4 regions of the Paenibacillus sp. 01T442 genome follow, and region 4 is predicted to be linked to each of the others. Evidence: riboswitches for the same ligand, from Rfam matches in the RefSeq annotation. Region 4 holds a riboswitch; each other region holds the start of a gene.
What was found. A riboswitch is a leader RNA that binds a small molecule or an ion and turns the genes downstream of it on or off. The one in region 4 is predicted to bind cyclic di-AMP.

Region 1: it holds a riboswitch for cyclic di-AMP, as region 4 does, so the genes downstream of both, AC1DLM_RS06195 (APC family permease) here and AC1DLM_RS20625 (hypothetical protein) in region 4, are expected to answer to the same signal.
Region 2: it holds a riboswitch for cyclic di-AMP, as region 4 does, so the genes downstream of both, AC1DLM_RS13480 (hypothetical protein) here and AC1DLM_RS20625 (hypothetical protein) in region 4, are expected to answer to the same signal.
Region 3: it holds a riboswitch for cyclic di-AMP, as region 4 does, so the genes downstream of both, AC1DLM_RS26340 (CAP domain-containing protein) here and AC1DLM_RS20625 (hypothetical protein) in region 4, are expected to answer to the same signal.

What each region holds. Positions count from the first base shown of each region.
Region 1 covers NZ_JBFTPF010000004.1:150,186-156,042, reverse strand. Annotated here, with positions in the region: gene AC1DLM_RS06210 (polysaccharide deacetylase family protein) at 1-313, opposite strand, end outside; gene AC1DLM_RS06205 (polysaccharide deacetylase family protein) at 414-1,382, opposite strand; gene AC1DLM_RS06200 (YqkE family protein) at 1,394-1,654, opposite strand; gene AC1DLM_RS06195 (APC family permease) at 1,700-3,535, opposite strand; cyclic di-AMP (ydaO/yuaA leader) riboswitch at 3,636-3,785, opposite strand; gene AC1DLM_RS06190 (N-acetyltransferase family protein) at 4,020-4,466, opposite strand; gene AC1DLM_RS06185 (MFS transporter) at 4,621-5,857, shown strand, end outside.
Region 2 covers NZ_JBFTPF010000013.1:93,387-99,243, forward strand. Annotated here, with positions in the region: gene ehuA (ectoine/hydroxyectoine ABC transporter ATP-binding protein EhuA) at 1-410, shown strand, start outside; gene ectA (diaminobutyrate acetyltransferase) at 426-950, shown strand; gene ectB (diaminobutyrate--2-oxoglutarate transaminase) at 947-2,251, shown strand; gene AC1DLM_RS13465 (ectoine synthase) at 2,264-2,650, shown strand; gene thpD (ectoine hydroxylase) at 2,669-3,580, shown strand; partial or broken gene AC1DLM_RS13475 (DUF2179 domain-containing protein) at 3,641-3,915, shown strand; cyclic di-AMP (ydaO/yuaA leader) riboswitch at 3,921-4,081, shown strand; gene AC1DLM_RS13480 (hypothetical protein) at 4,143-4,559, shown strand; gene AC1DLM_RS13485 (glycine betaine uptake BCCT transporter) at 4,780-5,857, shown strand, end outside.
Region 3 covers NZ_JBFTPF010000051.1:29,361-35,217, reverse strand. Annotated here, with positions in the region: gene AC1DLM_RS26355 (hypothetical protein) at 1-467, shown strand, start outside; gene AC1DLM_RS26350 (hypothetical protein) at 454-909, shown strand; gene AC1DLM_RS26345 (hypothetical protein) at 1,027-2,478, opposite strand; cyclic di-AMP (ydaO/yuaA leader) riboswitch at 2,647-2,781, shown strand; gene AC1DLM_RS26340 (CAP domain-containing protein) at 2,787-3,437, shown strand; gene AC1DLM_RS26335 (SRPBCC family protein) at 3,682-4,137, shown strand; gene AC1DLM_RS26330 (group-specific protein) at 4,167-4,598, shown strand; gene AC1DLM_RS26325 (hypothetical protein) at 4,844-5,857, shown strand.
Region 4 covers NZ_JBFTPF010000029.1:63,258-69,114, reverse strand. Annotated here, with positions in the region: gene kdpA (potassium-transporting ATPase subunit KdpA) at 1-873, opposite strand, end outside; gene AC1DLM_RS20630 (hypothetical protein) at 1,161-1,574, opposite strand; gene AC1DLM_RS20625 (hypothetical protein) at 1,789-2,250, opposite strand; cyclic di-AMP (ydaO/yuaA leader) riboswitch at 2,369-2,537, opposite strand; gene AC1DLM_RS20620 (hypothetical protein) at 2,888-3,412, shown strand; gene AC1DLM_RS20615 (APC family permease) at 3,769-5,595, opposite strand; gene ade (adenine deaminase) at 5,740-5,857, opposite strand, start outside.

The DNA of each region.
Region 1 (5,857 bases), on a different contig from region 4:
GGTCAAAAGCTAGTGCATTTACTTGACGCTGCCCCGATTGTTGCGTTTCGAGTTCTAGCTGTTGTGCGAATTGTTTTACCTCTTGTTTTGCTTCTTGCTTTACTTCTAGTTCCTGTTCAGCAACTGGTTCTGCTAGCTGTTCATAAGAAGGCACATGTTGTTCTTCTCTCATTGCTTGTTCTGGTGTTATGGTCTGCTCGAAAGACTTCGGCAACGACATTGGCAATACAACATAGAGGCACAATAAAACGCTAGAAATTAAAAGAACAGTAAACGCCAAATTCGTTGGATTTCCCAATTTTAGTCTATTCATGCTGACAACAACCCCATAGATGAGATGATAATAAATTAGGCAAATAGTATCATGAAAACGCTTTCCTGTAAACTATTTATTACACCACTTCCTCTTATTATCAGGTCAGTTGCATAGCCGAAAGCTTTACAAAGTTATAGCCTAATTTACGCAGCTGCGGAATCGCTTTGATGACACCCTCAGCGGTATCCTTCTCGGGATGATTCATGTGCGCAAGGACGATGGACCCGCTCGGAGCCTTCGATATAGCGTTGTACACTTGCTCCGTGTTATACGTCGCTCCAGCATCCCCAAGTACGGAGTATCCCGCTAGCTCGAACCCTAAATCATGCGCAACTGATACCGCGACCTCATCGTAAAATGCCGTACCCGATCGAAAAAATAGGGGCCTTTTCCCTGTCAGCTTCTCTATCTGATCCGCATTGTCATTCATTTCATGAATGACTTCTTTGACGCTCTTCGTTCCCGCAATTCCATAAGCCAGCTTGCCGTTCACAGATAAGGGGCGGTGTTCAGTGCCATGATTTTCGATCTCAAACAGAGGGTTCGATGCCAAATCTTGAAAGGTTGACGGATTCGCAGCAATCCATCTTGCATTGATGAATAACGTAGCTGGAATCTGCTCCTGAATCAAATACTGGATCAACTTCTCATCATAGCCACTGCCTTCCTTCCCGCCGCAGGCATCAAAGGTAAGAGCAATCACTTTGTCCTTCGTATGTAAGCGTGTTTTCACACCAGGGACACGCTCCCCCCACTTCGTTGGTATCACAGAAGCATAACGAGCGATCAATGATTGTTCCACTGACGTGAAGGTTGGGACAGGAGGTGCGGCTGTTGGTGCAAGCGTTGGTGTTGGTGTTGGTGTTGGTGTTGATGTTGATGTTGGTGTTGATGTTGATGTTGGTGTTGATGTTGGTGTTGGTGTTGGTGTTGGTGTTGGTGTTGATGTTGGTGTTCCTATAGATGTAGATGTAGAATCAATCACCGTTTCCACTTCTGCAGCACGCTGCTCCACCTCACATCCTGCAAACGCTACCATCGCACTTATAAAGAAAAGGAGGCACATCGTGCGCCCCCTCATTTATGTTTCCGCCAGTCTAATTTACTTTTCTCCAGCTGATAGGCAAAATCGTTCTCAAGACGTTTCTCTTCCGCCTTGCGAGCAGCCTCTACCCTGGCTCTTTCTGCATCCTTCTTCGCTTGCTCTTCCGCTTTCATCGCGTCAGCCTGGGCTTTGAGCCCTTCCAGTATTTCCGGACGCAGCAGATCCTTCAGCGTTGCAGGTTTATCTTGCACGCTAGCCGCAGCTGGCGTAATCTTTGCTTTCTTTTTCACCATAATAAGGTCACCTCGTCTACAAGTTCTCCCTATTATTGTACACTTCTATTGATGTAAATGATACGGCACTGTTGCAACAACGATATCCTTATCGGCTTGAAGCTTCGAACGAATCCGCGCCGCAGATTGATTATGGAGCAGACGGTGCCACCATTTCTTCGGCATGAATTGCGGGAGAATAACCATGATCGACTGCTTCTCCGACATATGCGTGTCGATGCGATCAATGAATTCAGCCAGCGGCTTCAGAATCGTTCTGTAGCGTGATTTGAACACTACGAGTCGAACACCTGGATCCCAGATCTGCCACTTCTCCTGCATCGATTCTTCGTCCTCATCCGAGAAGGAGACATAGAACGCGATGACGTTAGGCGAGAGCGATTTGGCATAGTTCAGGGTCTGCTCTACCGCTTTGTGAATCCCAGCCACAGGTACGATAATGACCGGCTCTTTGGTACACACACGGTCTTGTGTGATATCAATCCGCAGCTGTTTGGCTACGTCGTCGTAATGGTGACTAATTTTCGTAATGAGCCAGAGGAGGATCGGTGTAATGATAATGACAATCCAAGCACCCTCGCTAAATTTGGTAACGGAGAAAATGATAAGAACCGCAAGGGAGACAATACCACCCAGGCCGTTAATGATCAACTTCCCGATCCAGCCAGATACCCGCTCTTTGAGCCATTTACGAACCAACCCCGTCTGAGCAAGTGTAAAAGATAAAAATACGCCAATCGCATAAAGCGGAATAAGTGCATCGGTTTTACCTTTAAAGCCAATCAATAACAGGCTGGCTAATACGCCTAGCGTAATAATGCCATAGTGATACGAAAGCCGATCCCCACGGAAGGAGAACATGCGCGGGAAGTTTTTGTCTTGGGCCATGATGGACGCCAAGATCGGGAAGCCATTGAAGCTTGTATTCGCAGCGAGCACCAAGATTAGCATTGTCGCGATTTGCGTCGCGTAGTACATCACACCTCGGCCAAAGGCTTGCTCCGTTACCATCGAAAGAACCGATGTATGACCGTTATGATCCGGTGCCACCCCATACCCTAAGGCAATCAGCGTTACACCACCGAACACGATGGCCAACAGACCGCCTAGTGAGAGGAGTGTTCGTTTGGCATTTTTGACAGATGGCGTTCTAAAATGCGGCACGGCATCGGAGATCGCTTCGATCCCCGTTACAGCTGAACAACCGGACGAGAACGCTTTGAGAAGTACGAACAAGGTTAATGAGTTCGTTGCTGCGCTTGGTGCGAATTCGATCGCATGTGTATTCATAGATCCTGTCAGTAAATCGAAAATACCTTTACCCACTAACAAAAGGATACAAAGAATAAAAAAGTACGTTGGAATCGCGAATACCGTTCCTGATTCGGAAGTACCTCGCAAGTTCAGCCAGACCATAATCCAAACCAGTAAGATGGTCAGCGGAACAATGTACGGTACAGCCGATGGAAATGCCGAGGTAATCGCCTGGACACCAGCCGATATCGAAACGGCTACGGTTAAGGTATAGTCGATTAGCAGAGAGACACCGGTAAGACGTCCCCACACCATGCCTAAATTTTCTTTCGTCACCATATAGGCGCCGCCGCCCATCGGGTACGCTTCGATCACTTGTCTATAGCTCAACACGAGCAGTAGAATCAAAGCAATAATCGAAACCGCAATCGGCAATGAGAAGGCAAAAGCTGCAACCCCCACTGTCGCGAGCTCTAACAGAATTTGCTCCGTCCCATACGATACGGATGATAAGGCATCTGACGACAAGATAGGGAGGGCTTTCCAGACAGGCATTTTCTCCGACTCAATCTCACTCGACTTTAGCGGCTTACCGAACACAATTTTTTTCAATGAATCACTTGTCATTTCGCCGTTGTTCCTCCAATTAAAGCCATATCAATACTATATTTTTGAAAAATGGACGCAAAAAAACACAAGGATCGACCTTGTGTTTTGAACACACGTTCTCCTTTCTCACGTTCGCTTACGAGGTTAGCTGCCGGGTTCGGGCCGCGAGAAATCTGCCCTAAAAGGTACTGAATCCGTACCGTTATTCACCCCATGTTACTCGTGGTTCCCCCGCTTTTCTTAAAAGAAAATTAAGCGAAATATTCAACTGTTCATGTACGTGTTGAATACTACTCTCTTCTACCAACATAGTAAAGGAGGGAAAAAACGTAAAAAGCACTCTCCGACCTCACGTTTCACCCGATAATTCGCTTACAATTACCTGATTCGTTGATTATCTTCCATTCTCGTAGGTAATCAGGGTATTTTAACTTATTAACAAGGTTTCAGTCCGTCAAAGTTACTGGTTCGTGCGAACATTCTGTTGGATGAACCGCTTCCTTTAAATAATCGTGTAATTCACCCAATCCACGCGAGTTCCGCCCATTTTGTCAAAAAACTGTTGTGCACGATGATTGTCAGGCGCGGTGATCCATGACATGAAGGCATAGCCGTTTTCCTTGGAGTAGATTTGGCACTTCTGGAACAAGTCTTCTTCTGCTGCGGTCCCCCGGTAAGACTCGAGAAGGAAGAGGTCATTCATGATCGTAATGGGATTTGCCTTCATCGTACTCCAAGAAAAATACAGGGTCGCAAAGCCTACGAGCTCTCCCTCTTGGTCGACAACAAACTGTATACCGCCTTGTTCCTGAAGCAAGTTACTAATCAGTCGATGAATATCAGTTCTTAACGGCTGTGGCTTCTTATAAAAGCCTACAATATAGACATACATCAACTCTGTTAATACCTCCAAATCTTCAATTTCCACTTTTCTTATCACGTGTCCCATCGTATTCCTCCATGTGTTTTATGAATGATAATACAATTATATGTATAAATATTCAACCCTTTACTGATTTAATACAGGCCAATTCATTGACACACCCTACCCGCCATGATAAACTGTCACAAAATATATTATAGTTTAGATCGGAAGGTGTACCATGTCAGACAACGCAACCTCTTCAGCTCAAGGAACAACACATGCTCAACCTGAGATGCCTGGCCGCTTACGAGAAACGCCTGTCTCATGGTTGCTCTGTTTTACGATTGTACTTGTCATCATGAACACGATGATGTTCAATCTGGCTCTGCCCAAAATTTCCGTACAATTCGAGCTCAGTCCTTCAACGGCATCGTGGATTGTTACGGGGTATTCAATCATTTTCGCCATCGCATCGATCACCTACAGCCGCTTGTCCGACTTCGTGCCTATTCGCAGGCTTTACGTCATTGCCCTGCTCTCGCTAGGCGGCGCCTCCATTCTAGGGTTGTTCACGGACAGCTTCGGACTGTTGCTGTTTACGCGGTTGATTCAAGCATCCGGCGCAGGTGCGATCCCTTCGCTTGGTATCGTACTCGTAACCCGCTACATTCCGTTGTCTCGTAGAGGCAGAGCCATGTCGCTCATCCTTTCCGCAGCTTCACTTGGCTTGGGACTAGGCCCCGTCGCAGGGGGATCCATCGTTCAGTATTTGGGCTGGCATTTCCTGTTCGTCATTACAGCGGTCACGCTGCTGCTTATTCCTATCTTTCTCATCCTGCTGCCAAAAGAAAAACCAGAAAGCGGCTCGTTCGATTTCATCGGTGCTCTGCTCCTCGGGATTGGGACGACGGGGTTGCTGCTCTTCCTTACGTCTAAGAGTCTGATCGCACTCCTAGCAGGCGTCATTGCGATTGCCCTATTCACTCTGCGCATTCGCCGAGCCTCACAACCGTTCGTGCAGCCTGCCCTATTCGGCGACAGACCCTATATGGCGCTCAGCGCAATCGGCGTGTTTTCCTATATGATCAGCTTTGGCTTCTTGTTCCTTGCGCCACAGATGCTTGCGCGGGTTTTCGGTTTAGCTCCGCTTACTTCGGGACTATTGCTCTTCCCTGGCGCTTTGTTGGCTATGCTCGTCTCCAACCGTGTGGGTCGCATCATTGACCGCTATGGGAATACGGCGTTACTCCGCTACGTACCATGGTTGATGCTAGTTTCAACCGTAGGGCTTGCCCTGACTGCAAGCTATTCCTCTTACTGGATTGCTGCACTCTACATCCTAGTCAGCATCAGCTTTACGACACTTTCCAGCGCTGTATCCAATGAGCTCTCCCGGCAATTGACCACAGATCGCATCGGCTCGGGCATGGGCTTGTTCCAATTGCTGCAATTTTTTAGTGGCGCGTTCGCCGTTG
Region 2 (5,857 bases), on a different contig from region 4:
ACAAAGTTGGCTTAGCCGATAAAGCGATGGAATATCCGTCTCGCTTGTCAGGCGGACAAAAACAACGAGTTGCGATTGCAAGAGCTGTGGTTATGCGACCGAAAATTATGCTGTTCGATGAAGCAACGTCTGCTCTTGATCCCGAGCTTGTAGGTGAAGTGCTTTCCGTCATCAAGGATCTTGCCGCGCAAAGGGATATGGCCATGATGCTGATCACACATGAGATGGATTTCGCCAAGGATATTGCGGACCGCATCCTCTTTACCGATGGCGGATCGATCGTTGAGCAGGGAACACCGGACCAGATTTTCGGAAATCCACATAGTCCTAGATTGCAATCCTTTCTAAGTCGCTTTCGACAAACCTGGTTTATGGGCGGTGTAGGGCAGGTATCGACATCCATCGAATAAGAAGGAGGATTCCTCTTGACTCTTTTAGATACGAATAACTGCGTAATTAGAAAAGCAACCGTGCAGGATGGCAGGTACATGTGGCAGCGAGTTAAGGATAGTCAGAAGCTTGATGTGAATTCAGCCTACTGCTACATCATGTTGAGTGAATATTTTACTGATACTTGTTTAGTAGCGGAAATCGACACGGAGATTGTTGGATTCGTGACCTCACTTATTCGACCATCCAATCCTGAAGTACTATTTGTATGGCAAATAGCTGTTTCATCGGAGCATCAAGGAAAGGGAATTGCGTATTCTCTTCTACGTGAGTTAATATCCGGAGCTTCATGTACCGAGGTACGGTATGTAGAAACAACCATCTCACCAAGCAACGCAGCATCAAACCGGTTATTCCGTAAATTGGCGGAAGAAATGGAAGCACCACTATTAGAAAGTGAAGGATTCTCTTCCTACTTGTTCCCAGGAGATGTACACGAGGATGAACGATTGATACAAATTGGACCTATTAATCAACAATTAGGAGGAACTCACTCATGAAAGTATTAGATCCGAGTAAACCATCCCTACATATTTTTGACATGCTGGAGTCTGAGGTTCGCAGCTATTGCCGTTCTTTTCCTACTATTTTTACAAAAGCGAAAGGGTATAAGCTATGGGATCGTACAGGTGAAGAATATATTGACTTCTTTGCGGGTGCTGGCGCATTGAATTACGGACATAACAATGCTGATTTAAAGGAAAAGCTGATTCAATATATTCAAGCTGATGGCGTTACGCATAGTCTAGACATGGCAACAGAAGCGAAGGAACAGTTCCTTGAACGATTTCAAAGAATTATTTTGGAGCCTAGGCAGCTTTCCTATAAAATTCAGTTTCCTGGTCCAACAGGTGCTAATTCTGTAGAAAGCGCATTAAAACTTGCCCGTAAGGTGACGGGAAGATCAACGGTTATTGGTTTTACGAATGCCTTCCATGGGATGACGCTCGGTGCTTTATCCGTAACAGGCAATAAATTCAAGCGAAGAGGTGCAGGTGTTCCCTTACATCATACGGTATCTATGCCATATGACGGGTATATGGGTGAGGGCGTCGACACAATTGAATACATGAAAAATTATATTCAAGATACGGGAAGCGGCGTCTCGCTGCCGGCTGCGATCATCGTGGAAACGATTCAAGGTGAAGGCGGAATCAACGAGGCGAGCATTTCATGGTTGCGCAGTCTTGATACGTTATGTAAAGAGCAAGGTATTCTACTCATCGTCGATGATGTACAGATGGGTTGTGGAAGAACGGGAACTTTCTTCAGCTTCGAAGAGGCAGGAATTAAACCGGATATTATCTGTCTGTCCAAGTCCATCGGTGGTTATGGTTTGCCAATGGCGTTGACACTGATTCGACCTGAACTGGATATTTGGGAACCTGGTGAACATAACGGTACTTTCCGAGGCAACAATTTGGCCTTCATTACAGCCTCGGAAGCGCTTCGGTATTGGGAGAATGAGCAATTCTCGACGAGTATTATGGAGAAAGGCAAGCTGCTGAATATCCGTCTGCAAGAAATGGTAGCCTCTTACCCACAATTAAAAGGGAAGGTCAGAGGAAGAGGACTTATGCAAGGTATTGTCTTCGAAATTAGTGGCGTAGCAGAGAGAATATCCGAACGTGCCTTCTCGAAGGGACTGATCATGGAAACCTCTGGAACCGACAGTGAGGTTGCCAAAATTATGCCGCCGTTAATCATTGATGAAGCAGGCTTAGTCCAAGGATTGGACATTTTACGAGAAAGTATGGAAGAAATTGCTGCAGAATTAAAGTTGACAAGTAAACAGGCATAGGAGGAGCAGGACATGATTGTAAGACAATTAGCCGAAAGAGTCGGCACTGAATTCCATGTAGATACAGAAACTTGGTATAGTACACGATTGCTTGTGAAAAGTGACCAGGTAGGCTTCTCTTTGCACGATACGACGATTAAAGCCGGTACTGAAACAGAGATATGGTACAAACATCATGTTGAAGCCGTGTACTGTATTCAAGGAGACGGTGAGATTGAAGTCCTCGAAAGCAAAGAGATTTATCCCATTTCCGCAGGAACCCTCTATGTCTTAAACGGTCATGAGAAACATCTGCTGCGCGGTAGAACGGATATGCGTATGATTTGTGTGTTTAATCCGCCTACAACAGGCCGAGAAGTTCATGATGCTGAAGGGACATACCCGTTAGACCCAATCTAATAAGGAGAGTGGCAATCCATGTTAACATCCAAGGGGCAAATTACGGTGAATCGATCGAGCATGCAAGACAGCTATCCATCAAGAATCTATCAGGAGCCAAAGCTACTGGAGCGGCAGGATCTGGTGGTTTATAACCCTACAATTAATCAGACAGAAATTAGTAAGGACCAGCTTACATTTTACGAGGAAAATGGTTATTTGTTTTTGGAATCCTTTTTTACCGAGGAACAGGTTCAATTCTGGAAGCAAGAGCTAGCAAGACTTTGGGAGCAAAGCAAAGAAGTGCAGAAGCCTGAAGTGATCAGAGAACCAGGGAATGATGAAATTAGATCTATATTCGCTGTGCATCGGGATGACGAAGTGTTCAAACAAATGGCTTCGGATCCACGTATACAAGATATCGTTAATCAAATTCTGGGTAGCCAAACCTATATCCATCAATCCAGAATTAATTTTAAACAAGGATTTACAGGTAAAGAGTTTTATTGGCATTCGGATTTTGAAACTTGGCATGTGGAAGATGGGATGCCGAGAATGCGAGCGCTTAGCTGTTCAATTGCGTTAGAAGATAATCATGCCAATAACGGTCCCCTTATGGTTATACCTGGCTCACATCGTACGTTTGTTTCCTGTGTCGGGGAAACGCCGGATGAGAATTATAAATCCTCGCTTCGCCGTCAAGAATATGGGGTTCCTGACCAAGAGAGTCTAAAACAGCTTGCCAAACAAGGCGGTATTGTTGCACCTACGGGTAAAGCTGGCTCCATCCTCCTATTCGATTGTAATTTAATGCACGGTTCAAATAGTAATATTACCCCAGATCCGCGCAGCAATGTTTTCATTGTATATAATAGTATGCTGAATAAACTCAATGCTCCTTACTCAGGTAAGGGACCTAGACCAGATTTTATCGCTGAACGCTTATCATGACATGATGTTTAAGGATCTTCCTAGTGAGGTCCTCATCGGTAATCAAAGAGGTGAAGCGGTGTGTTAGCAATATTAAGCAGCATTCTAGGCATTCAAATCGTGTATGTTTCTTGTTTCACACTCCGTATGATCCTGACTTTAAAAGGGGAGAAATATACAGCCGCTGCGATTAGCATGATAGAAGAGAACGATTGGTTTTGGAAGTATTGGCACGAAGAAAAAATGAAAAGTTTTTATACGCCTGCATTCGCAACGTGGATTCGAAAGCGTTTATTATTACGCTTGAACCAAAGAGCTTGCATGGTGGCTTCTGGTTGAAAATGATTCGGAAATAAGCAGGCATGGGTAAGCGCTGAGTCTTGCACGAGGCAAGAGCGGGGGAACCAAGTAAGCAGGTGTATGGCAGCATGCACAGTTGGGGTGAATCTCAGATGTATTGAGTAGGGCTATTCTCAGGTCCGAATCCGACAGCTAACTTCGTAAGCGTAATTGTGTAGAGGTAACGAGGAGGAGTGTGGCTTAAAGGCTAATTTTCGTTGCCTCTCAAAGGGGGAAAAGTAAAATGAAAAACAAGGAAGAATCCAATTCATCTGAGTATGTACTGGTCAATGCTCCGAACCGAGCGGGAAAAGATTTCATTCATCTATTACGTTCAAAAGGCATTCAATATTATGCACTCACGAACAATAAGTATGGAAAGAAAAAGCTGGAAGCTATGGGTGTGGATTCGATTATTATGGTTGACACCGAAGATGCCGCGACTTGGGTGCTCCCTGATATCCAAATAAGTAAAGTTTATTTATTTGAAATTAGTTTTAATCTATGCAGCAGGTATATTCAAATTTGTAAAGAGTGGGGCTCTGAGTCGATACACGTTGTAACAAAAGGGGATAAGTCAAGGAGTGCATATAGAGGCCTGGGTGCTAACCAATTTACGTACATAAACACGAACAATGAGGTATCATCTCTTTTGCCTTAAAGGTAGGTCGATACATTTCCTAAGTTGTTTATGGAAACTTGTAGAGTTTAAATAGAAGAGAGTAAAAAGTAAGAGCTCATCAAACCACAACTATGTGTTTAAAGCTGTGGTTTGATGGGCTATATTTTGTTTCGGATCAGATGAAATGGCATTTTAATGCATTATATTTCCTAATTAGGTAATGATTAATATAAAATAGTATATAGGGATGGTTATAAAAATGGTTTTGTATATTTCAATTGTTATTATTTTGGCTTTTGTTTTATGGGGAGCTCTTGCCCCTAATAAGCTGGCTGATTCCGCGACTTCACTCTTCGACTTTTCGATTAATAATTTTGGATGGTTTTTCTTAATTTCAACGTTTGGTATCTTACTCTTTGCTTTCTATCTTGCGTTTAGTAAGTACGGAAGGATTAAACTGGGAAAAGATGAAGATGAGCCTGAATATTCAACAGCATCTTGGTTCGCTATGTTGTTTAGTGCTGGAATGGGGATTGGGCTTGTTTTTTGGGGGGTGTCTGAGCCATTATCCCATTTTTTATCCCCTCCTGAAGGAGCTTCTGTAGCATCCATAGAAGCTGCACGACTAGCCATGCGTTATTCCTTTTTCCATTGGGGAGTTCATCCATGGGCAATCTACACCATCATTTCGCTAGCCTTAGCTTACTTTCAATTCCGGAAAGGTAAGAGGGGGCTAATTAGCGCCGTCTTTTCACCCATTCTTGGCAAGATATCAGAGGGATGGGTTGGAGGTGTGATAGATACACTTGCCATCATTGCTACTGTATTTGGTGTTGCCACCTCGCTTGGTTTAGGTGCACTTCAGATTAATGGCGGATTAAATCATATGTTCGGTATTTCAATAAGTCCATTTGTTCAAGTGGTCATTATTGCAGTGGTTACGGTTTTATTCTTGCTCTCGGCCACGACAGGCTTGGACAAAGGGATCCGAATATTGAGCAATACCAATTTAATTATAGCCGTCTTGCTAATGACTTTCGTATTTGTAGTTGGCCCTACCTCCTTCATTCTGGATTTATTTACTTCTACTTTAGGGGGATATTTGCAAAATATTGTGTACATGAGCCTACGAATGACTCCGTTTACACAGGGAACCTGGGTTGGTGTCTGGACGTTATTTTATTGGGCATGGTGGATAGCTTGGGGTCCTTTTGTCGGTACTTTTATTGCACGTGTTTCCAAAGGCAGAACAATCAAGGAGTTTGTATTAGGTGTTCTCTTGATCCCAAGTTTATTTAGCTTCGTTTGGTTTTCTGTATTCGGAGGAACAGGGTTGC
Region 3 (5,857 bases), on a different contig from region 4:
CGATCGATGCGAATAAGCAATGCCATCTGGCAAAGCTTGAAGGAGCAAGAATTACTTCCAATCTCATTAAACCTTGGACGATCACGAATATTAGCTACAAGAGACCTGGGGCAGCTATGGTCTGTTCCTTTGTTTTTCCGGGACTCGGCCATTTATATAATAACCGAATTGCTTTAGGATTCTATTGGGTACTCTGGTGGTTTATTTATTTGACCATGTCGCGATCACACGAAGCTACTCTTTATCTGATACTTGGTAAGTTATCCAAATCGACTGCACTACTAAATCCACATTGGCTATTATTCATGCCGTCAGTCATTGGAGGCTCTGTGTATGACGCATTTATGACAGCGCAAGATCATAATCGACTTTTTCGTCTAGAGCAGAAGCAATACTTAGCAGAAAAGTATCCACATTTTCCATTACGTCTGTTTGAGAAGGAGAATGACCCGCATGCTGATCATTAGTACTTTTGAGCACTCGATAGAAGTGGAGGAAGCACTAGCCGTACTTGAACAGATGGGTCTAGCTCGTAATGAAATCATGGTTATCATGATGGAAAACTATATGGACATACCCGATCATAATTACAATTCAAATCCGAACAAGAAAGCGCTGGCCTTCGAGGTTGGTATGGCAACATCCACGGCATTCACTGTCATTGGGATTAGTTTCGGCTTCATATTGTATTGGGGGCCAATTATTTGGGGAGTTATTTGCGCTATTTGCGGATTTATTGTGGGGTATTGCCTCACACGCATCATACAAACGAAGCTACTTAAACATGTTATTCGCAAAAAAGAGCGATTACCCGAGCTTGCTGTCATTATCCAATGCCATGAGGAACGATTTAAAGAGGTACAGCATGTGTTGTGGGAATACCAAGCGCTATCCGTAGGCAAATTTTAAAAATAGAACATATGACAAGCTTGAGCTTTCAAGCTTATTTTTGCTGGATTGCACGAAAAAGCAAGAGGCTAATGGATATATCCACTAGCCTCTTGCTTTTTACTAACACGCGTATTTTCATTTCATTTTAGCTAATTCATAATCAAACCATGTTCCCATCTCACCCGTAGTCAGATTCTCTATCGTATTGTTGCGATGTTTAATGAAAATGTTTCTGTTCTTATCCAAATAATAGTCGCCAAAGACATAGTCGGATAACCGTTTTGTTTCTAATTTCGTATTCAGTTTGTACAGTCCAGCTGTATCTTGCACAGCATAATCCTTATTCGAGATGCCATTCAATACGATATAGAGGCTTCCATCGGTAGATGCAGGATTGGTCAATGAAAGATTAGTTATACCTAATGCATTGACATCCAATTCATGAAGCTTTTCATTTACCATGTGAAGCGTTCCTACTTGGTCTAGCAAGCCAACGCGGGCACTACCCGAAATATAGCCACTTCGACTAGGTAATTTAGCAGAAGCAATCCACACGGTACCATCTGGATTCGGGATGACGCGGTCTAGCTTTTGATTGAAATCTTCGAGTCGGGTCACGTTCCCATTTTGAATAAGAAATGTATAGGTCGTGCCATAATTTGGACCAATAGCGGCAATCGGCAAGGTCAGATTAACGGATATGATTACCCGTTGATCGCCAGCAGGAAATGCCGCGTACGTATGGACAGGTGCTCCCCAGGCTGCCGATTCCCATACATCGGAGTCTGTAAGTGTGTATACTTTTACATTACCGTAGTACAAATCGCGATCTTTACGCACTAACTKTATTGGTTTACCAGCTAATGGATGGGGAGAACTAGAAAGTCCTTTGAAGAATTGATCTTGTTCTTCATTGTTTTTCCATTCGATTTGATAGTTGTTTTTATCCATCTTAAGCATGGATTTTGCAGGGTCCGCGGAAAGCAGGGAGTAGAAATATAGTGAACTATCATCGTCACCGATGATGGAATAGATAGCATTTTGCCCACCGACTAGCGAAAGTCCTGCATCATCACCCCATTGGATGTCAATCTGAAGAAGATCATGGACGAATCGCCAAGTCAAAGGCATATAAATCACATCTTGATACGTTAGAAAAGGGTAGGGCTCTGTTTGATTATTGATTTCTACTTGATTCATCGTAATTGGCACATCGGAAATTTGGACAGAGTAACTGCTTGCATTACTTTTGGTTGTCAGATCCTGTTCAAGCGGGTTTTGATGAATGGGTGGAGGGAAATTCCGATTTGACCAAATCTGCAATCCATCGGATTCACTCCAGTTGTATTCAATGCCGAGCGTTTGGAAATTGTTCCATGTCATGGGTAGGTAAGTGATGTCTTTATACACCAGAAACGGGTATTGGCTATGGGTAATATCCATGTCTTGACCATTGATTTGAATTGGAAAATAGGGCAGAGATGCCTTCACAGATACGCTTGCTGAAGCTTGCATGGGAAGTAACGGTAACAATCCGCTCATCAATCCGAGAATGACAATCGAGCATTTTATAGCAAATTTCTTCAAAACCATCACCCTTTTCTAAGTTAGTATTGCTACTGATTAGACGCGGGATGGTGAGAAAAGTTGTATGAATAAAGGAGGATATATCCAGATCGTGTTGTTGATGGTAAATTTTGAGTCATGATCTCACTGAATTCCCATGTTACAATCGTTGAGATCCATGCTGGATCAAAACTTAGAAGGCCGAAGCTTTTTTGAAGCACGGGGGAACCAATCTTTGGGGTGAAGTCGCGTTATGCGCGGCCGGGTGATTACTCTTTGATCCGAATCCGACAGCTAACCTCGCAGGCCGCGAAAAGGAGAGGTTTATAGTGAAACGTTACAAGAAGCTTGTAGTTACAGGAGCACTAGGTTTGACCGTCTTGATGGGGGCGAACTCAGCATTTGCTGCTACGGGAACGCACACGGTAGCAGGCAACGATACCATGTGGTTAATCTCGAAAAAATATGGCGTCAGCCTTACTTCGCTGATCAAGGCGAATCCGCAAGTATCCAACCCGAACGTGATTTGGTCGGGCATGAAGCTCAACATCCCAGGAAGCACGGGTACAACTGTTGCGACTAAACCACAGGTTACGCCAGCACCTACGCAATCCACTTTCGCTAGCCAAGTGGTTACCTTAGTCAACCAGGAGAGAACGAAGGCTGGATTGAAGCCTTTGACCAGCAATAGCGCACTTACCGCGATGGCACTGGATAAAGCGAAAGACATGTACAATAACGGCTATTTCGATCATACATCGCCAACTTACGGGTCACCTTTTGATATGATGAGCTCCTATGGCATCTCTTATTCCTACGCGGGTGAAAACATCGCCAAAGGTCAACAAACGCCTGATGCTGTCATGACAGCATGGATGAATAGTTCAGGTCATAGAGCGAATATTTTGAGTCCGAACTATACCCAAATTGGCGTGGGTTATTACAACGGTGAGTGGGTACAGGAATTTATAAGTAATTAAGTTAAGTTACGTGATAATCGTGGATTGTGGCAGTCTCCCTTGGGAGGCTGTTTTTTGTATTAACGCTTCAGTGTGGGTCACCTGTACTGCGAAGGGGAACTACGTTCCGCAACAATGGATAAAATCCAATAAATCCAACCTACTAATTGTATGTGATGGTATTATATATCATATGGATCGGCAAGGATCGTATTATGTAGCTGAAAATCTAAATTGATACAGAAAGAATATTGAGGTGCATCCCGTGATTAAGATTTTCACAGAAATCGAAATAAAAGCATCTATTGATGTTTGCTTTGACATGGCAACGAATATTGATATACATACGCGGACTGTTTGGCCACATACCAAGGAACGAGCGATAGCTGGAACGACAACAGGCATGATTAGTGGAGGGGATACAGTTACTTTTGAGGCGAGACATTTCTTCATTAGGCAAAAACACAAGTCACTCATATCGAATTATGCTCGGCCTTACCGCTTTGTTGATGAGATGTTGCAGGGTACGTTTAAAAGTATGAGGCATGAGCACGAATTTATCGATTTAGGTAATAAAACTTTGATGAAAGATACATTAACTTTTGAGGCCCCGCTGGGCTGGGTCGGATGGATCGTTGAGAGGGTTGTGTTGAGGAGATATATGACACGATTTTTGAACTATCGGAATGAGCAGTTGAAAATTTTAGCTGAGCAAAAGTAAGTAGGGAGAAGAGAAGAGAGGGGATCCAATTGAAATTCTATCTTGCATCCAGTTTCAAAAACATCGACAATGTCCGATATGTTGCGAAGCAGTTGAAGTCTATGGGATATCTTCAAACATACGATTGGACGATGCATACAGGTATCGATTCACTTCAAGAGCTCGCGGCGATTGGTGCGAAAGAGAAAGAAGCCGTATTGCGTGCAGATCTCTTCATCATCATGTTGCCAGCGGGTAAGGGAAGCCATGTTGAGTTAGGACTAGCTCTCGGAGCAGGGAAGGCTATTTTTATGTATTCTGCTAACGATGAGATGAACGATATTGACAAAACGAGTACGTTTTATCAACTGCCGGAGGTGCAGAAAATCATCGGACCGATAGACGACTTAGTCTTAACGATAAATAAAAGTTGCGATCGAACAAACATGGGGATGCCTAATTTGAGTAGTAAGGGAACGTAGGTACGCTATTTCTATGTAAAATGCTAGTATTGGKAGCTAACGGAACGTGAATGCGCTATTTGTCCATTTTCGTGGATTTTTAGCAGTTTTCGAGTAAATAGCGTACTGACGTTCCCTTTCGATACCATTCTAGCTGGTTTTGCTGTAAATAACGTCTCCTGGTTCCGTTACAAACAAAAATGGACAGTAATGTATCGATTAAATGAAGGAAGATTTCCCATAAATCTAAGCAAAGGATCGAAATCATGAATCCGAATGAATTTATAGAAACATATAACTCAAATCGAAATGAGCTCATTTATTTCAAGTGGAATGGTAAGCATGCTAATGAATTAGTTGATGAGAATATTCATTTTAGAAGAGAGCTACTTAAATACATAGAGTCAATTGATTTCAATCATATACCTGGTGAACTTTTAAGAGATTTAATCATAGCTGAATCTCAGTATGCAAAAGAATCATGGGGAATTTATCGCCATTATTATCTAATAGTTGAAAACTTACTTAATCAAACAGGTGACCTATACTTGGTTGATGTAATTATCGCAGCCTCTTTTAGCTTTGATACCTATTGCTCTACTGTGGCAGCTAACCCAACGGAGTTGGATTTTGATGCAATTATTGTTGAAATGAAAAGTAGAAAAGAAGTTTCTCAAGATGAAGTGATGCGTAAGACATTTGATATGGGTATTGATATTTTTACAAGTTACAAATCGAAACAAAGCAAAGTAGATGAGGTAGCAGATACTATTACTAGCAATACTAAAATCAGCACATTCTTGAAAATAAAAAAAATATCCAAAAGTATTTTAAAAGCTAAAGGGGTCAACAAAGTGAGCAACAAAAAAATAAAATGGATCATTATTAGTTTTGCTTTCTTCATCATCGCTGTGATTGCGGTTAAGCTTATTATGGCTTTCGGTGGAGATATGGTAGTTAGCCATAATGTGTCGACTTTTACTAGTAAATCAAATGTGAATGGTAACGTTAATCTTACGATCGGGACTTTGAAAGGTACGTATAAGGTTCATGAGTATACGATTAAAACCGCTGGAAAAGTCAGTATTCCTTATGAATCAACGGTCGAATCCGGGAATGTAACCCTGCAAGTAGTGAATAAGAATCTCGTTCAATGGGAGAAAGTAATCTCTCCATCCAGTAGTGGACTCATCGAGTTTAATGGAGTGAGTGGAAGCTACTCGATTCAACTAGTGACAGAAGAAGCAAAGAAAATAAGTGTGAAACTCAATTTAAAATAG
Region 4 (5,857 bases):
GAAGATGATCCCCATAGCAGCAAAGATCGTCCAACCTTGCTTTTTGTTCTTGATCATGAGTCCGAATGCATACACCAGCGATGTAGGCAGGAGCATCATACAAATAATGTGGATTAAATTCGAGACAGGCGTTGGATTTTCAAATGGATGCGCGGCGTTCGTACCGAACCACCCACCACCGTTGGTACCGATGTGTTTAATCGATTCCAGAGAAGCAACTAAACCACGGGTAATGGTTTGCCCAGCACCTTCAATGGTTGTAGCTTGTACGGCACCTAGTAGGGTTTGTGGAACACCTTGAAACACTAAAACCAAAGCAACAATAAAACTTAGTGGTAGAAATACACGTGTGATCGCTCTTGTTATATCGACATAGAAATTCCCAAGATTATCTTGACGGCCAACTAAGCCGCGTGTAAATGCAACGGCAATAGCAAATCCTGTTGCCGCGGATGTGAACATTGGGAATGTAATACCCACCATTTGTGACAAATACGAAAGTGTATTCTCACCGCTGTAAGCTTGCCAGTTCGTATTCGTAATGAATGAAACGGCTGTATTGAAAGCAAGTGCCGGAGGCATATTACCTATATCATCAGGGTTAAGCGGTAAGTATTTCTGAAGCCGAAATACAGCATACATAAGTAGCATCATGACAAAGTTAACTAACAGAACAGCTCCTACATACTTTTTCCAACCCATGGCTTCGTCTTCTTTAACGCCCATAATCCGATAAGATACACGCTCGAACGGACCAAAAACACGATCAAGGCCACTCTTTTCATAGCCGAACACTTTGACCAAGTAACTGCCCACTGGCTTTACCAAAAGCATGATAATCCCTAGTGTGACGACTACTTGTAACAATCCCATACCCATAGTAGGTTCTCCCCCTGCTTACATAAGTTCATATTCTACAATTAAAATTTCTCTGGCTTTACTAGAACAAAACCGAGATAACCCATAATGGCACACCCAATGAGTCCAATAACAATCATATGATTGCCTCCTATTTTCTTGAAATACGACTTCGAAAGTTTAAGCTCAAGCCTTTTCACAATATTTAGCAAATCCCCAAAACCCTAGAAAGGTTATCGCAAATAATAAAATCATCGTTACATCGTTGTACACGGACACACCTCCTTCAAATCAAACAGAGCCTATATTTTATTTGCTTTTAGAGATGATAGTAAAAACTTGACGTCACCATTTTTAGAATAAATGACATAATCAGCACCAAGACCTTTATAAATCAATCGTGGATTTACGCTCTGCGTGATGACATACATGGATTTGGAGGTCCCACTACGGCATATCTGGATATACCTGCAACTTAGAGGTAAGCTTTCCTCGAACAGAACGATATGCCCTATCGGATAGTCAGGAATGATGGACGCGCCTGGATCCATCGTATCCACTTGGATAATTTGCTTCACTCCTTGACTCTCTAACTTGACTCTCTCCATCTTGTTGTTCGTCAATGCAACAAAAGGAAGGCCAACCAGTTTTGTTTGTTTCATAAAGGCCTCGCCCGCCTTGGTTGGCGCAGCTATCAACAAAAAATCACTTTGCATGCACACCGTCCTCCTTGCCTGAATCATTGTAACGCCGTTCCGTATAAAAAGGGGGTAAAGAAACTGTTGTGTTCGTATAAAAAAAACATAAAAATTTGCTTATTTTCGATTGCTCGATCCAGATACCGGCCAATCCTAATTAAGACAAAGAGCACCTCTCCCACTCGAATCCCGAGTGGAAGAAGTGCTCTTTCATTACTATCAAACGTCACTCTTAGAAAGAGATATACGCCCCAGAATGCTCAAATAAATAAGTGCGATTAGATAAAAAAATTAGTTCTTGCTCACTTGCAGTTGATAAATTCTCTAGCTTTTCAGATAAATTCGTTAGTGCAGATGCCATTAAATGAGATCGTATTTCTCCCCATGCCTCTTGTTTCTGATGAACGTACTGCAAACCATCCTTAAGGGTTAGACCTTTGAGTTTCTGGAAAACTGACGCCCATTGAACAAAATCCCCTTTCAGGTTGCCGCATGGAATCACGAATTGCCCTAATCCACATGTTCCGAGATTCGTTGAAATCGTCAGTAAACCGCAATGACAATCCGTGCCATGCCCAGGTAGCAGCTTATCTGATAGCTCACAATCGAATTGAAAACATTCAATGCGGGTAATCTTGCATTCCTTCGTACATACATCTGATTCTCTTACTAGAGTCAGGGGTTCAGGATACATAATAGATTCACTCTCCTCCATTTGTGAACAACAAAAAGAAGCCAAAGAGCAGAGAATCTCTACTCTCGAGCTTCGGAACAGCGTGAAGACACGAACTGTGGAAGACACGAAAAGAAGGCGGTTCTCTCCCAATGCGCTTACGAGGTTAGCTGTCGGATTCGGGCTTGGAAGTGCCCTACCTTAGCAAGCTGCGCTTGCATTAGATTCACCCCGAGAAACCGATGCTGTATCAATCGGCTTCTATTGGTTCCCCCGTTTCCCTTACAGGAACTCAGCGTTTTGCTTAACATGATCTGTTGTTGAACCGAATGTTACGCCGTTTGCTCCCGCTTGTAAAATGCGCTGGAGATTCTTATTTCGCAATCTGTGGCATCTGGCGTTTATGAAAGCGCAACTAATGATAAATTGCATGCATTTTCAATAGAAATGCTTCAGCTTACTCCCTTTTTTGCCACTTTTCAGGAAGGGTCCATTAGCTCAATGACGATGAGAAAACGAAAAGGAATTTCATTTTTATTGTATTTTTATACGTTTGCAATTCATTCTTTACCCCCTTTTTATATGGCTCAAACATACAATTATATCATATATTCATTCACTACTGACTTCTGAGATTACGTCAAAAAGGAGAACTGCCATGACTTCCTCCCCCCGATATTATTTAGGGATACTACCTCATTTGTTGAATCCGGTTGATTTAGATTACGAATGGTTCGGTGTCTTATGGCTAGAAGCAGAGAATCGCTTTCCTATTATTGTTGGGTACTGGTTTACTAAAGAAGAGTCCGAGATTACTCACAACGCTATCCAAACCGGTTTTTCAAAATGGACCCCAACATCCGATTATCCGATTGTTATGAGAATGTATGAGTCGATAAGAAACAAGCAAAAAAAACAGGATTGGGAGACGCGGACTCGATTATCGATCCGTACGATTTTTAATTCACCGTGGAAAGAAGTTTCCTCAGGATTGTATATTATCAAGTCACGGGACACATACCCCTTGCATGCTTCAGCCATACTTAAGAAGAAATTCTTTGTTTGGTTGGAACATGCTGCTGTATGTGAAACAGAGGGAGAGCTTCATGTGTTCATGAATCGGGTGAGTGAAGAACATCAGATGGAAACATTGATGAAAAAGGGCAGCACTACTGTGAAGTAAGTACTGCCCTTTTGTTCTATTCATCTTCAGTATTAGTCCGATTCTACCGAATTAAACCGAGTATTCCTGCTGAAAAATGGTAAATAGTCCGATTCTGCCGAACTAATTCGCCTGTTTCCCTGTGTGAGGGGTGTTTGGGGCGATTTACTTCGGCGATTTCGGACTAATGTAGATTTTTTGCCAGCGGTAGAGAGATTAGTCCGATATTTTCGGACTAGTGGTGCCGAGGGTGGAAATCTAGGCAGTGTAAGTTGAAATAATCGACTTACACCACTGCCCGAGGCGCATTTCAGCCGTGTAAGTCGAAATAATCGACTTACACGCCTTCCGGGGCGCCCTCCTACCCAGCGCCCGCGCTACTTTTTCAAATGATACGGCACGGTCGTTACAACCAAGTTCCGCTTATACAGCAGGAACGCCCTTATCAGCAAGCTGGATTGATTGTGCAAAATGTTATGCCAATTCTTCTTGGGAATAAACTGCGGGATGATCACGGTTACCCGGAAATTCGATTCCGAGGCTTTATGTTCCACTGTATCGATGAATTTGGTCAACGGGTGGACAATACTTCGATAATGGGAATGCAGCGTGACTAAGCGCACATCGGGTTGCCACTTCTGCCATTTCTCCTCGAACTTTTTCTCATCGTCCCGTTCAAAAGCTACATACACCGCAATAATTTGATCGGGTGATAACGACTTGGCGTAGTTCAACGAATTCTCCACCACATGTGTGAAGCCGGCTACAGGTACAATCATGACATTCCCTTCAATCGGGAGGGCAGGTTCACAAGAAGAAAGTCGCAATTGTTCAGCGATCGCATCGTAATGCTTTTTGATTTGATGAAAAATGAACACGATAAGCGGCAGGAAAATAAGCACACTCCACACTTGTCCAAACTTGGTGATAAAGAAGATCATCATGACGATGAAACTCATGAAGGCCCCAACCAAATTAACCGTTAATTTGAGCAGCCAACCTCTCGGTTTCTCCCGAAACCATTTCACCAGCATACCTGTCTGTGCGAGCGTAAATGGGATGAACACCCCGACAGCATAGAGCGGGATTAACTGTTCGGTCTGCCCCTTGAACACGATAATTAATAGCATAGAGGTCACAGCTAGGAAGATAATCCCGTTCGAATAGCCCAATCTGTCGCCGCGCATCGTGAACATTTTGGCGATAAATTTATCTTTGGCCAAATTCACCGCGAGCAAAGGAAATGCGGAATAGCCCGTATTCGCGGCGAGCACAAGAATCATCGCGGTTGTGCCTTGGACGATATAATACATCAGACCTCGGCCAAATGTCACCGTCGCAATCTGAGAAACGACAGTTTCCTTCTCTCGCGGTGCAATGCCGTAGTAGTAGGCCAAATAGATGATGCCTGCGAACAAAATCGCTAATAGCATGCCCATGGCCATTAATGTTTTGGAAGCATTGTTCGGGGCAGGTGTCTTAAAATTGGGAATCGCATTGGATATCGCCTCGACCCCCGTTAATGCCGAGCTGCCTGAGGAGAAGGCTCTTAACAGTATGAATAAGGAAATGCCCGCAACCGGAGTCCCCAAGGGCGTATGTAAATCGGGAGAAATTTGACCTGTAAGGATCTTAAACAAGCCAATACCAATCAGGATAAACAACGCGACCACAAACAAATACACGGGATATGCCAAAATGGAGGCCGATTCCGTGATTCCGCGCAGATTGAGGATCGTGATAAACAATACGAGGGCCAGTGCAATCGGTACTGTGTAACTGTGCAAGCTTGGAAAAGCTGACGTGATCGCATCGGTACCCGCGGATATACTAACCGCTACAGTCAAGATGTAATCGACCAGTAAGGATCCACCCGCAAACAACCCGGCGTTCATGCCGAGGTTCTCCTTCGATACGACATAGGCGCCGCCCCCTTGCGGGTAAGCGAAAATGATTTGTCGATAGGACAATATGAGAGCAACTAAGAGAAACAGAACACCGCAAGCGATAGGGATGGTGTACCAGAACGCCGCAGCGCTAGTCGTTATTAAGACAATTAGAATCTGCTCTGGGCCATAAGCTACCGAGGAGAGTGCATCGGAGGAAAGAATAGCCAACGCTTTCTTTTTATTTAACTTCTGCTCGCCTAATTCATGGGACTTCAAGGGCTGGCCTATTAACAAACGCTTCAAATCAGTCAACAATGTGTACACCACCTTGATGTGATAAGTTCGTTTTAATTTGCCCTATTTCTTGAAATCCATTATAAATACTGGAAACGCCATAGAAAAAAGAACATTAGAATAATGCTCTAATGTTCAGAAAAGGTTTCGAATTGTATTGATTTGTTAGACGATCTCCACATCAATCAGCTTAAACTGAGTCACATCCACCAGCCCGCGATTCGAAATGCGAATTTCCGGAATCACTGGCAGCGCGATGAGGGAAAACGTCATGAACGGCGCG